Regions from separate parts of the Pseudomonas sp. Tun-23181 genome, predicted to be linked through region 3. Evidence: predicted binding sites of a transcription regulator. Region 3 holds the regulator's gene; each other region holds the start of a gene.
What was found. The regulator sigma-54, encoded in region 3, starts transcription at its own class of promoters, with help from an activator protein. The targets are predictions, from matches to a motif close to ANTGGCATNNANNTTGCTNT.

Region 1: the regulator sigma-54 is predicted to act here: its motif matches at 1,833-1,852, upstream of glnK (P-II family nitrogen regulator).
Region 2: the regulator sigma-54 is predicted to act here: its motif matches at 2,184-2,203, upstream of flgB (flagellar basal body rod protein FlgB).

What each region holds. Positions count from the first base shown of each region.
Region 1 covers NZ_CM171630.1:3,452,706-3,457,068, reverse strand. Annotated here, with positions in the region: gene ACDI39_RS16430 (YifB family Mg chelatase-like AAA ATPase) at 1-781, opposite strand, end outside; gene ACDI39_RS16425 (TOBE domain-containing protein) at 984-1,412, opposite strand; gene ACDI39_RS16420 (accessory factor UbiK family protein) at 1,437-1,700, opposite strand; gene glnK (P-II family nitrogen regulator) at 2,110-2,448, shown strand; gene ACDI39_RS16410 (ammonium transporter) at 2,490-3,812, shown strand; gene sutA (transcriptional regulator SutA) at 4,268-4,363, shown strand, end outside.
Region 2 covers NZ_CM171630.1:5,366,444-5,370,806, reverse strand. Annotated here, with positions in the region: gene flgE (flagellar hook protein FlgE) at 1-538, opposite strand, end outside; gene flgD (flagellar hook assembly protein FlgD) at 571-1,269, opposite strand; gene flgC (flagellar basal body rod protein FlgC) at 1,285-1,728, opposite strand; gene flgB (flagellar basal body rod protein FlgB) at 1,731-2,138, opposite strand; gene cheR (protein-glutamate O-methyltransferase CheR) at 2,347-3,174, opposite strand; gene ACDI39_RS25405 (chemotaxis protein CheV) at 3,224-4,153, opposite strand; gene flgA (flagellar basal body P-ring formation chaperone FlgA) at 4,220-4,363, shown strand, end outside.
Region 3 covers NZ_CM171630.1:4,782,560-4,786,922, forward strand. Annotated here, with positions in the region: gene ACDI39_RS22595 (HPr family phosphocarrier protein) at 252-524, opposite strand; gene rapZ (RNase adapter RapZ) at 545-1,399, opposite strand; gene ptsN (PTS IIA-like nitrogen regulatory protein PtsN) at 1,402-1,866, opposite strand; gene hpf (ribosome hibernation-promoting factor, HPF/YfiA family) at 1,879-2,187, opposite strand; gene ACDI39_RS22615 (RNA polymerase factor sigma-54) at 2,265-3,758, opposite strand; gene lptB (LPS export ABC transporter ATP-binding protein) at 3,935-4,363, opposite strand, start outside.

The DNA.
Region 1 (4,363 bases), 1.3 Mb from region 3:
AGCTGTCCAGGGGCGTATGCCCAGTGACCGACTGGATGGCCGCGACCTCCAGCGCCTCGCGCTCGTCCAGCGGTGGCAACAACCCTGGCAGGCGGCTGGCGAGCAAGGTCTTGCCGGTGCCGGGAGGCCCGGTGAACAGCAGGTTGTGGGCACCGGCCGCTGCCACCAGCAGGGCGCGCTTGGCCGCCACCTGCCCCTGCACCTCGCTGAGGTCAGGGTAGGGCCGGCTGTGCAGCAGCAGGCCATTGGCGGCGTAGGGTGGCAGTGGCACCTGCCCATTGAGATGGGCCACCAGCTCCAGCAGATGGCCCACCGCGTAGACCACCAGCCCGCTCGCCAGGCTCGCCTCCTCGGCGTTCTCCCGTGGCACCACCAGCGCCCGCCCGGCCTCCCTGGCCGCCAAGGCTGCAGGCAACACGCCCTGCACCGGGCGCAGGCTACCGGAGAGTGCCAGTTCGCCGAGGCATTCGATCTCGCTCAAGGTCGCCGCCGGCACCTGGCCGTTGGCGGCGAGGATGCCCAGAGCGATGGCCAGGTCGTAGCGGCCGCCGTCCTTGGGCAGGTCGGCGGGGGCGAGGTTCTGGGTGATGCGCCGGGCTGGGTAGTCCAGGCCGGAATTGACGATGGCGCTGCGTACCCGGTCCTTGCTTTCCTTGACGGTGGTTTCGGGCAGGCCGACCAGGGTCAGTGTGGGCAGGCCGTTGGCCAGGTGGGTTTCGACGCTGACAGCCGGCGCCAGCACCCCGACCTGGGCGCGGCTGTGGACGAGGGCGAGGGACATGGACACTCCGTGGTCGCTTGTGGAAAAGCCGCTTCCTGCGGTCACGGAAGAATAGTGAGCGATGGTGAGGGGCACTGGGAAAGAGTGCATCCGGATTTTACTGCGGATGCCTGGGGACTGGGTCTTGGGATTGCCCCAATGCTGGTCAGCCAGGGCTTTCAGCTGTCATTTGGGGCTGCAAAGCAGCCCCATGCTCAAGGTGTCAGGGCTTGGCGCCCAGGATGATGTGCGAGGCCTTGATCAACGCCGTGGCCGCCACGCCCGGCGTCAGGCCCAGCTCCTGCACCGCTTCGCGGGTGACGATGGCAGACACCTCGGTACCTCCTGCCAACTGCAGCACCACCTCGGCGTTCACCGCACCGTCGCCGACCCGCACCACCTTGCCTTGCAGGGCGTTGCGCGCCGACAGCCTGTAGCCGTCGGCATCGGTCATCAGCACCACCCAGGGCGCCTTGACCAGGGCCACGGCCTGCTTGCCGACGTTGATGTTCAGGTTGTGCAGGCTGGCCATGGTGACCACCGCCACCAGTTTCTCGCCGCCGCCCAGGGTCAGTTCGACCTCGGCGTTGACCGCGCCAGGCTGGACGTTGCTGACGGTACCTTCGAAGACATTGCGGGCACTGACTTTCATGGGAGCCGCTCCGTGTGTCGGTTGTTATTCCTGGATTGTCGGCGCCATCCGGGCTTCCAGCTCAGCGACTTGTCGTTCCAGGGCTTCCAGGCGCGCGCGGGTGCGGGCCAGGACGACCATCTGGCTGTCGAATTCTTCCCGGCTGACCAGGTCGAGCTTGCTGAAGGCACTCTGCATCAGGATCTTGAACTGGCTCTCCAGTTCGGCCCGTGGCGGCGTGTTGTCGCCGTTGAACAGGCGCGAGGCCTGGTCGCTCAGGGCATCGAGAAAGGCTTTGGGCGCGAGCATGTTCGGCGTTCCGCTAATCATGGAAAAGGAGGGCAGTGTAGCACGCTGCCTGGCGGGCCTTGCGCTGCACACTTTTTGCGCAGGGCGGCCGAGGTGTGCGCACCGAAGTTGTGCATCTTTTCTCTGCTGGCGACTGGCCAATGCCGGGCTTTTTCCGCAACTGATTGTTTTCACTGGCTTTCCATGACCTGGCAAGGTTTCTGCAAAGACCTTGGCAAGCCATGCACTGATGCAGTTCCTTGTGACCAGGCAGTGCGCAGGTGGAGCTGAAAGGCCCTTCGTCATTGCCGCGACATGCGTCGGCGGGGGAGGAGGGAGTCGACGACGGGTTACAAAGCCAGGCGCTGCGCTTAGACTTGAGACGGGTTTGTTTTCCTGGGGCAAGTCCACCAAATCGGGAGAGAGTTTCATGAAGCTAGTCACTGCCATCATCAAGCCGTTCAAGCTGGACGACGTGCGCGAGTCGCTGTCGGAAATCGGCGTGCAGGGCATCACCGTGACCGAAGTCAAGGGCTTCGGTCGGCAGAAAGGCCACACCGAGCTGTATCGCGGTGCCGAGTACGTGGTCGATTTCCTGCCCAAGGTGAAGATCGATGTCGCCATCGACGACAAAGACCTTGACCGGGTGATCGAAGCCATCACCAAGGCCGCCAACACCGGAAAGATCGGTGACGGCAAGATCTTCGTGGTCAATCTGGAGCAGGCGATCCGCATCCGTACCGGCGAAACCGATACCGACGCGATCTAAGAAAAAGCCTCACCAAACCCAACGCCCCAGGAGAAAACAACATGACTCTGCGCAAGATCGCAGGGCTAGGAGCCCTATTGTCCCTCGTAATGCCTGGCCTGGCCCTGGCAGAGGAAGCCACCCCGGCGCTCAACGCCGGTGACACCGCCTGGATGCTCACCGCCACCGCGCTGGTGCTGTTCATGACCATTCCGGGCCTGGCCCTGTTCTACGGCGGCATGGTGCGTTCGAAGAACGTGTTGTCGGTGATGATGCAATGCTTCGCCATCACCGGCCTGATGAGCGTCCTGTGGATGGTCTACGGCTACAGCCTGGCGTTCGATACCACCGGTATGGAACAGGGCGTGGTCAACTTCAATTCCTTCGTGGGCGGTTTCTCCAAGGCATTCCTCAGCGGCGTGACCCCTGACAGCCTGACCGCGGCGTTCCCCGAGGCGGTGTTCATCACCTTCCAGATGACCTTCGCCATCATCACCCCGGCGCTGATCGTCGGTGCCTTCGCCGAGCGCATGAAGTTCTCCGCCATGCTGATCTTCATGGGCGTGTGGTTCACCCTGGTCTACGCTCCGATCGCGCACATGGTCTGGAGCGGTGACGGCGCGCTGATGTGGGACTGGGGCGTGTTGGACTTCGCCGGTGGCACCGTGGTGCACATCAACGCCGGTATCGCCGGCCTGGTCTGCTGCCTGGTGCTGGGCAAGCGCAAGGGCTACCCCACCACGCCAATGGCGCCGCACAACCTGGGCTACACCCTGATGGGCGCGGCCATGCTGTGGATCGGCTGGTTCGGCTTCAACGCCGGCTCCGCCGCAGCCGCCAACGGCACCGCCGGCATGGCCATGCTGGTGACCCAGATCGCCACGGCTGCCGCGGCCTTGGGCTGGATGTTCGCCGAATGGATCGGTCACGGTAAGCCAAGCGCCCTGGGCATCGCCTCCGGCGTGGTCGCCGGCCTGGTGGCCATCACCCCGGCCGCCGGCACCGTCGGCCCGATGGGCGCCCTGGTGATCGGCCTCTGCTCGGGCGTGATCTGCTACTTCTGCGCCACCAGCCTCAAGCGCAAGCTCGGCTATGACGACTCCCTCGACGCCTTCGGCGTGCACGGGATCGGCGGTATCGTCGGCGCGATCCTCACGGGGGTCTTCGCCGCCCCGGCCCTGGGCGGGTTCGGCGAGGTCGTGGATATCGGCGCGCAGGTCTGGGTGCAGGCCAAGGGCGTGATTTTCACCGTGGTCTACACCGCCATCGTCACCTTCGTGATCCTCAAGGTGCTGGATGTGGTGATGGGCCTGCGGGTCAACGAAGAAGAAGAGTCGGTCGGCCTCGACCTGGCTCAGCACAACGAACGCGGCTACAACCTGTAACTGCGACGCGGTAAAAAATCTGCCCGGTTCGCCGGGCATTTTTTTGCCTGGAATTCGCTGTTCGGCGAAGAGCAAACGGTTTACCCGACACGTTCGTGACACGGCCCGAAAACTTACAGCTCACAGGGCATTCAGGGAGCTTTGCTTTTTCTCCGGGCGCGCTAGAATGCGCGCCGGAAGGGTGCTTGACGAGCTGTCCGCACACTTCGCCACCCTTTGCTAGGCTTGCCAATAGCACGGAGCCAGCAGGTGGCGCCGGGCTGTTCCGGCCAATGGCTCAAGGATTTCGTCAGGCCCTGCCAGGAGCAGGGTCTGCAGGGTGCCGGCCTCCCATCAGGAGGTGAACGCCCAGGGCAGTGGCCAACCCACGGCCAGTTGAATTTTCACCGATGGCTGCCGGTCTACGGCTGCACGGTCTATAACTAATCTGCTTTTCGCAAGTCATGAGGTAGAACATGAGCGACGACGATCTGGAAAACGATGACCTCGAAGTAGGCGATGAAGACGAGGGTGATGAGGGCCTCGACGCAGCAGCGGCAGATGATGTAGCC
Region 2 (4,363 bases), 580 kb from region 3:
TGCCGGTGCCGTCATCCACTTCCAGCGGGATGTCGGTGGCCGAGGAGTTCAGGTTGATCCCCTGGTCGATCAGGGTGGTGGCCTTGGGTGCCAGTGCCGAGGTATCGATCTTCAGGTCGGTCAGCACGCCCTTCTGGATCTTGCCGGTCGAGTCGGCGGCGTAGCCCTGCAGGCGCAGGCCGTCCGAGGTGACCACGTAGTTGTCCTTGCTGGTCTGGAAGGCACCGGCACGGGTGTAGACCAGCGAGCCGTTGTCGGACAGGACGAAGAAGCCCTGGCCCTGGATGCCCATGTCCAGCACGTTGCCGGTGTTGTTGATGTCACCCTGGCCGAACTGCTGGGAGACAGCCCCCAGGCGCACACCGTTGCCGACCTGGTTCTTGCCCACGCCCAGGCGGTTGGCGCCGGCGTAGACATCGGCGAACTCGGCACGGGACGACTTGAAACCAATGGTGTTGACGTTGGCGATGTTGTTGCCGGTGACGTCCAACTGCTTGTTGGCTGCGTACAGACCGCTAAGGCCGATATTGAAAGACATGAATTCGCTCCTTGTGCCGCGTTAAACCGGCCTTAGATACCGATGGTTTGCACACTGGACAGGGGAACCTTCCCGAGCCCTGCAAGGTTGAGCATCATCTCGCCGCTCGGGTTGATGCTGACGCTGGTGACCTTGGCCGGCAGCAGCGTGTACATCTCCACCGCCTTGCCATCCACGGTGGTGGTGGCGGAGAAGCTGTAGGTGCCCGGATCGACCTTTTCGCCCTTCTCGTTGGTGCCATCCCAGATGAAGTCGGCGTAGCCAGCCTTCTGCTCGCCCAGCTCGATGGTCTTGACCACGTTGCCGTCCTTGTCCTTGATGGTGATCTTCGCTTCGCCGATCGCTTGCGGAACGACGATCTGGCCGTTGAAGCTCTCGGCGGTATCGACCACCGCCTTGTCGTTCTGCACCACCACCGAACGCCCGACCAGCGATGACGCCTGCAGAGCCTGGGACGAGCCCAGGGCACCGGCGATCGAGTTGACCGTGTCGTTGAGCGTGGTGATGCCTTCCAGGCTGCTGAACTGCGCCAGCTGGGCGATGAACTCGCCGTTGTCCTGCGGGTCCAGCGGGTTCTGGTGCTGCATCTGGGTCACGAGCAACTGCAGGAACGCATCCTTGCCCAGCGCATTCTTGTCGGTGTTCTCGGGCGTGGTCTTCTTGGTGCCGGTGCTCACGCCCGACGCCGAGAGAACATCGTTGAGGTTCACACCTGTGCTATCGACTGCCATGGTCGGGATTCCTTATCACTGACCCAGGGTCAGCACTTTCTGCATCATGGTCTTGGCGGTGTTCATCAGCTCGGCGTTGGTCTGGAACGCGCGGCTGGCGGAGATCATGTCGGCCATCTCCTCGACCACGTTGACGTTCGGGTAGTAGACGTAGCCGTCCTTGTTCGCCGCCGGGTGATTGGGCTCGTAGCGTGCCTCGAGGTTGCTCTGGTCCTCGACGATACCCATCACCTGCACGCCCTGGCCGGCCTCGCCCTGGTCCTGGAACAGCGACTGGCCAGCGCCGTTCTGCGCTTGCTGGAAGGTGGTGGCGAACACCGGGTGGCGTGCGCGGTAGGTCTGGTCGATGCTCGAGGACACGGTCTCGGCGTTGGCGATGTTCGAGGCGACGGTGTTCAGGCGCGTGTTCTGCGCGCTCATGCCGCTACCGGCAATGTTGAAGACACTGGCAAGGGACATGGTCACTCTCCACGCAGGGCCGAAACCAGCCCTTTGAATTTACTGTTGAGCAGGGTGAAGCTGGCCTGGAAGCCGATGGCGTTTTCCGCGTAGTTCGACTGCTCGATCTGCGCGTCCACGGTGTTCTGGTCGATCGAAGGCTGCATCGGCGTGCGGTACTTGAGGGTATCGTCGCCCATGGCCAGGCCTTGGGCCTCGATGTGCCGGGTGTTGGTACGGTCCAGGGCGATGCGGCCGCCCTGCTGCTTCTCGGCCTCGGCGGCGAGCACCGAGGAGAAGTCCATGTCGCGCGCCTTGTAGTTGGGCGTGTCGGCGTTGGCGATGTTGTTGGCCAGGACTTCGGCGCGCTGGGCGCGAAAGCCCAGGGCCTTTTCATGGATGCCGAGCGCCTTGTCGAAACTGATGCTCATGTCGGGGAAACCTTCGAAGGTGACCGGAAGAATCGTGAGCAAGCTTGAGCAAGGTCTGTGCCAACATGCACGACCCAATGAATCCGGCACTCCGGGCCGTTTGCCGGGGGCGGCAATGCCAGAAAAGCGGCAATGCCTTACCGCTTGGCGTCAGCAAAGCGGCAATGGGGGATGAAATGAAGCCGGGGCCGCACAGCGACCCCGCCCTTTACTTGGCCTGGTAGATGATCCCCGGGCTGCACTGGACCATCTGGTAATGGTCCGGCAACCCGTTGAGCGCCTCGGACGCCCCCAGGAACAGGTAGCCCCCCGGCTTGAGCGTGCCGTGAATACGCATGAGGATGTCCTTCTTGACCTGGGCCGAGAAGTAGATCAGCACGTTGCGGCAGAACACGACGTCGAACTTGCCCAGGCTGGCATAGCTGTCGAGCAGGTTGAAGGAGCGGAACTCGACCCGGCTGCGGATCGCCGGCTTGACCGCCCAGCGCCCAGCCCCCCTGGGGTCGAAATAGCGCTGCAGGCGCTCCTGGGACAGGCCGCGGGCGATGGCCAGGCTGTCGTACTCGCCGGTCTTGCAGTTGTTCAGCATGGCCCCGGACAAGTCGGTGGCGACGATCTGCGCGCCCATCTTCAGTTGGCCGAGGTTGCTGCGCTCGAACTCGTCGATGGCCATCGACAGCGAGTACGGCTCCTGCCCCGACGAGCACGCCGCCGACCAGATACGCAGGCGCTGGCCCGGGTTGCCGCGCACGAACTCCGGGATGACCTTGCTCTTGAGCACCTCGAACGGGTAGGTATCGCGGAACCAGAGGGTCTCGTTGGTCGTCATGGCATCGACCACCTGCTCGCGCAGGCCGCCGCGCGGCTGGGTCTGGATGCGCTGCACCAGCTCGCCGAGCGTCTTGATGCCCTGCTGCTCCATCAGCTTGTTGAGACGGCTGGAGACCAGGTACTGCTTATTCTCGCCCAGCAGGATGCCACAGGCTTTCTCCAGGAAGACCCGGAACTGTTCGAAATCCAAATTACCCGTAGACACGGCTACCGCCTCTTTTCAATCGCTGAGGCCGGGGCACGCCCCGGCCGTTTCAATGCGTCGCCTTGATCCGGTCGACCACTCGCTGGGCCAGGTCGTCCGGCTTGAACTTGGCCAGGAAGTCATCGGCGCCGACCTTCTTGACCATGGCCTGGTTGAATACCCCCGACAGGGAAGTATGCAGGAGGATGTGCAGGTTTTGCATGCGCGGATCGCTGCGAATCTCCGCAGTGAGGGTATAGCCATCCATCTCGGGCATTTCGATGTCGGAGATCATCATCAGGAACTCTTCCTCCGGACGCTTGCCCTCGTCCACCAGCTTGCGCAGGTAGTCCAGCGCCTGGCGCCCGTCGTTGAGCGCCACCACCTCGACACCGACGGTCTGCAGGCAGCGGCTGACCTGCTTGCGCGCCACGGACGAGTCATCGACCGTGAGCACCCGCAGCAGCACCGCCTTGTCCTGCACCTCGGCGTCGATCACCCCGGCCGACACCGCCTCGGAGGAAGGCGCGACCTCGGCGAGGATCTTCTCCACGTCGATGATCTCCACCATACGCTCGTCCACCCGGGTGACGGCGGTCAGGTAGTGGTCGCGGCCAGTGCCCTTGGGTGGCGGGTGGATCTCCTCCCAGTTCATGTTGACGATGCGCTCCACCGAATGCACCAGAAAGCCCTGGGTCTTGGTGTTGTACTCGGTGATGATCACGAAGCTGTTGCGCGCCTCCTCCTGCAGGGCCGGCAGGCCGGTCGCCATCGACAAGTCGAGGATCGGGATGGTCGCCCCGCGAATGTTGGCCACGCCGCGCACCACCGGGTGGGACTTGGGCAGCAGCGTCAGCTCCGGGCACTGCAGCACCTCCCGGACCTTGAACACATTGATGCCGTAGAGCTGATCGCCATTGAGGCGGAACAGCAACAGCTCCAGGCGGTTCTGCCCCACCAGTTGCGTGCGCTGGTTGACCGAATCCATAACACCAGCCATGCCAGACTCCTTCATACGTATCAGCCTATGTACCAGATCGGCACGGGCTTTGCTTTTTTGAGCGTCATGTACACGAAAACGACATTTTCCCGACGATTGACGCACCTGCTGACCGGCTCGCTGGCCGCGCTGTGCCTGCTGGCACCCGGCGCCCGCACGCTGGCGGATGCGTTTACCTTGCCTGAACAACTTATCGGCGTCACCCAAGGG
Region 3 (4,363 bases):
GCCTTCGTTTGCGGATGCCTGCCTCCCTCCTGCGCCAAGTGCGGGGCAAAACCGAAGACATCTTGGACATCGGCGGGGCGTTTCTGAATATCTTTCCTACTGCTGCCGACCCAATACAAAGGCTTGATTTGCTTGTGTGGTTCCATGGGATCGCCTTCAATCCATACCGATATAGGTAAGGCAATCGAACAGAACCTGCTCCTGACAATTGGCAGGAGATGTTGCGCAAAGGTTCGAGGGAATCCCGGGGGCTATTCGCCTTCGTCGAAGCGATTGTTGATCAGTGCCACCAATGCATCCATGGCCGCGTCATCCTGCTCGCCCTCGGTGTGCAGGTGGACCTGGGTACCCTTGCCAGCGGCGAGCATCATCACCGCCATGATGCTCTTGCCATCCACCAGCTTGTCCGGTGCGCGGCCCACCCTGATCTGGCAGGGGAAGCGCCCGGCCACGCCGACGAACTTGGCGGCCGCCCGGGCATGCAGACCCAGCTTGTTGATGATGGTGATTTCGCGGGCGGGCATCGTGGTGCGGGTCCTGTGGGCTAGAGGTCGCGGTGGCGGACCTGGACGTTTTTCAGGGATTGCTGCAACTGCTGGCCCAGCCGTTCGGTCAGGTACACCGAGCGGTGGTGACCACCGGTGCAGCCGATGGCGATGGTGACATAGGCGCGGTTGCTGGCGGCGAAGCGTGGCAGCCACTTGAGCAGGTAGCTGGAGATGTCCTGGAACATCTCCTCGACATCCGGCTGGGCGTCGAGGTAGTCGATCACTGGCTGCTCCAGGCCGGAGTGCTCACGCAGTTCCGGCTTCCAGTAGGGATTGGGCAGGCAGCGCACATCGAACACCAGGTCGGCATCCACAGGCATGCCGCGCTTGAAGCCGAAGGACTCGACCAGGAAGGCGGTACCGGGCTCAGGCTGGTTGAGCAGGCGCAGCTTGATCGAGTCGCGCAACTGGTAGAGGTTGAGGCTGGTGGTGTCGATCTTCAGGTCCGCCAGGTCGGCGATCGGGCCGAGCAGTTCGCTCTCGACGCGGATCGCCTCGGCCAGGGAGCGATCGGCGTTGGTCAGCGGGTGGCGCCGGCGGGTCTCGGAGAAGCGCTTGAGCAGGGTCTCCTCGTCCGCATCCAGGTACAGCACGTCGCACTGGATATGCCGGGCACGCGCCTCCTCGAGCAATTCGGGGAATCGCGACAGATGGCTGGGCAGGTTGCGTGCATCGATGGAGACGGCGACCTTCGGTTGCAGCATCTCGGTATTGACCAGCGCATTTTCCGCCAATTGCGGCAACAACCCGGCAGGCAGGTTGTCGATGCAGTAGTAGCCGTTGTCTTCCAGCACGTCGAGGGCGGTACTCTTGCCGGAGCCGGACCGGCCGCTGACGATGATCAGGCGCATGTTCAGTGCTCGTTCTGTGCGTCCAGGACTACCTGGTACAGGGCCTCGCTGCTGTCGGCGGCACGCAGGCGATCGCGGACCTCCTTGCGATCGAGCATGCTGGCGATCTGGCGCAGCAGTTCAAGGTGGGCATCGGTGGCGGCTTCCGGTACCAGCAGGACGAACAGCAGGTCCACGGGAGCGCCGTCGATGGCGTCGTAGTCGATGGGGGCATCCAGGTGCAGCAGGGCGCTGACCGGTGCGGTGCAGCCTTCGAGCCGGCAGTGGGGAATGGCGATGCCATTGCCGAAACCGGTGGAGCCCAGCTTCTCGCGGGCGACCAGTTTCTCGAATACGTCTTCCATTTCCAGTTCGGTCACGTCCCTGGCGATCAGGGTGGCGATTTCCTGGAGCACACGCTTCTTGCTGCCGCCCGGCACGTTCACGAGGGAACGGCCGGGGGTCAGGATGGTTTCAAGTCGGATCATGGATGAGGGGGATCAGCGGGCGGCTGCACCTTGCAGCAGGCTTTGCTGTTTTTCCTTGTGTTTTTTCAGTTGGCGGTCGAGCTTGTCAGCCAGGGCGTCGATCGCTGCATACATGTCTTTGTCTTCGGCGTTTGCAACCACTTCGCCGCCGGGAATCTGCAGGGTCGCCTCGACCTTCTGCTGCAACTTCTCGACTGTCAGGATGACCTGCACGTTGGTGATCTTGTCGAAGTGGCCCTCCACGCGAGCGAGCTTCTCGAGTACGTACTCACGCAGCGGCTGGGTGACTTCTACATGGTGTCCACTGATGTTGACTTGCATACAGCTTCTCCTTTGTTGCCCGTGCATAAAGGGCAGGTATTGCACCTGCCACTGAAACGCTATGGCACAGCCAGGGGCTACATCAGTCGCTTGCGTTCGCTCGACGGTGCGATGCCGAGGGACTCACGATACTTGGCGACGGTGCGACGGGCTACCTGGATGCCTTGTGCCTCCAGTAAACCAGCGATCTTGCTGTCACTCAATGGCTTTTTCTGATTTTCCGCCGCAACCAGTTTCTTGATGATCGCACGGATCGCCGTGGACGAGCATTCGCCGCCTTCGGCGGTGCTCACATGGCTCGAGAAAAAGTATTTCAGTTCGTAGATGCCACGGGGCGTGTGCATGTATTTCTGCGTCGTGACCCGGGAAATGGTCGATTCGTGCATGCCCACCGCCTCGGCGATGTCGTGCAGGACCAGCGGCTTCATCGCCTCGTCGCCATGGTCGAGGAAGCCACGCTGGTGCTCGACGATCTGGGTGGCGACCTTCATCAGCGTCTCGTTGCGGCTCTGCAGGCTCTTGATGAACCAGCGCGCCTCCTGCAACTGGTTGCGCATGAAGGTGTTGTCGGCGCTGGTGTCGGCGCGGCGGACGAACCCGGCATACTGTGGATTGACCCGCAGGCGCGGGATCGCTTCCTGGTTCAGTTCCACCAGCCAGCGGTCGTTGTCCTTGCGCACGATGACATCGGGGACCACGTACTCCGGCTCGCTCGACTCGATCTGCGAGCCCGGGCGCGGATTGAGGCTCTGCACCAGCTCGATGACCTGGCGCAGTTCGTCTTCCTTGAGCTTCATGCGGCGCATCAGCTGGCTGTAGTCGCGGCTGCCGAGCAGGTCGATGAAGTCGGTGACCAGGCGCTGGGCTTCGGCCATCCACGGCGTGCTGGCTGGCAGTTGGCGCAGTTGCAGCAGCAGGCATTCGCCCAGGTTGCGTGCGCCGATGCCGGCGGGCTCGAATTGCTGGATACGGTGCAGCACCGCCTCGACTTCATCCAGCTCGATATCCAGCTCTGGCTCGAAGCCGGCGCAGATTTCCTCGAGGCTGTCTTCCAGGTAGCCCTGGCCGTTGATGCTGTCGATGAGGGTGACGGCGATCAGGCGGTCGGTGTCGGACATCGGCGCCAGGTTCAGTTGCCACAGCAGGTGGCTTTGCAGGCTCTCGCCGATCGACGTGCGGGTGGTGAAGTCCCACTCGTCGTCATCGCTGCTGGGCAGGCTGCTGGCGCTGGTCTGGTAGATGTCCTCCCAGGCCGTGTCCACCGGCAGCTCGTTGGGGATGCGCTCGTTCCATTCGCCATCCTCCAGGTTGTCGGCACTGGCCGTGCTTTCCTGGAAACTGCTGTCCTGGGGTTCGCTGGCCGGTTTGCTCTCGGCGTTGTCGGCCATCGGGTCGCTGTTGTCGAAGTCGTCGCCGTCTTCCTGACGTTCGAGCATCGGGTTGGACTCCAGCGCTTCCTGGATTTCCTGCTGAAGGTCCAGGGTGGAGAGCTGAAGCAGACGGATAGCCTGTTGCAACTGCGGGGTCATCGTCAGTTGCTGGCCCATTTTTAGGACGAGCGATGGTTTCATGGCAGGGGCTAAATACCTTGTTCGCCGGCGCACATGCGCCATCCACTACAGAGAGGGCGCCGGGGCGCCAACTTCAAGCAAGTTTTATGCCTTAAATTGTAGCGTTTGCCTAGAGCACTGTATCACTTAAGCCCTTCTCGGGCGCCTGTGCCAGTGCTCCGGGCAGACTCCTAGCGTTAGAGCCGGAACTCGTGGCCCAGGTAAACCTCCTTGACCAGGTCGTTGGCCAGGATGGTCTCGGCGTCGCCTTCGGCGATCAGCTGGCCATCATTGACGATGTAGGCGGTTTCGCAGATATCAAGGGTTTCGCGCACGTTGTGGTCGGTGATCAGCACGCCGATGCCCTTGGCCTTGAGGTGGTGGATGATCTGCTTGATATCGCCTACGGAAATCGGGTCGACACCGGCGAAGGGTTCGTCCAGCAGGATGAACTTCGGCGCGGTGGCCAACGCACGGGCGATCTCGACACGGCGGCGTTCGCCACCGGAGAGGCTCATGCCGAGGTTGTCGCGGATGTGGCTGATGTGGAACTCCTGCAGCAGGCTTTCCAGTTCCTTGCGTCGGCCGTCACGGTCCAGATCCTTGCGGGTCTCGAGGATGGCCAT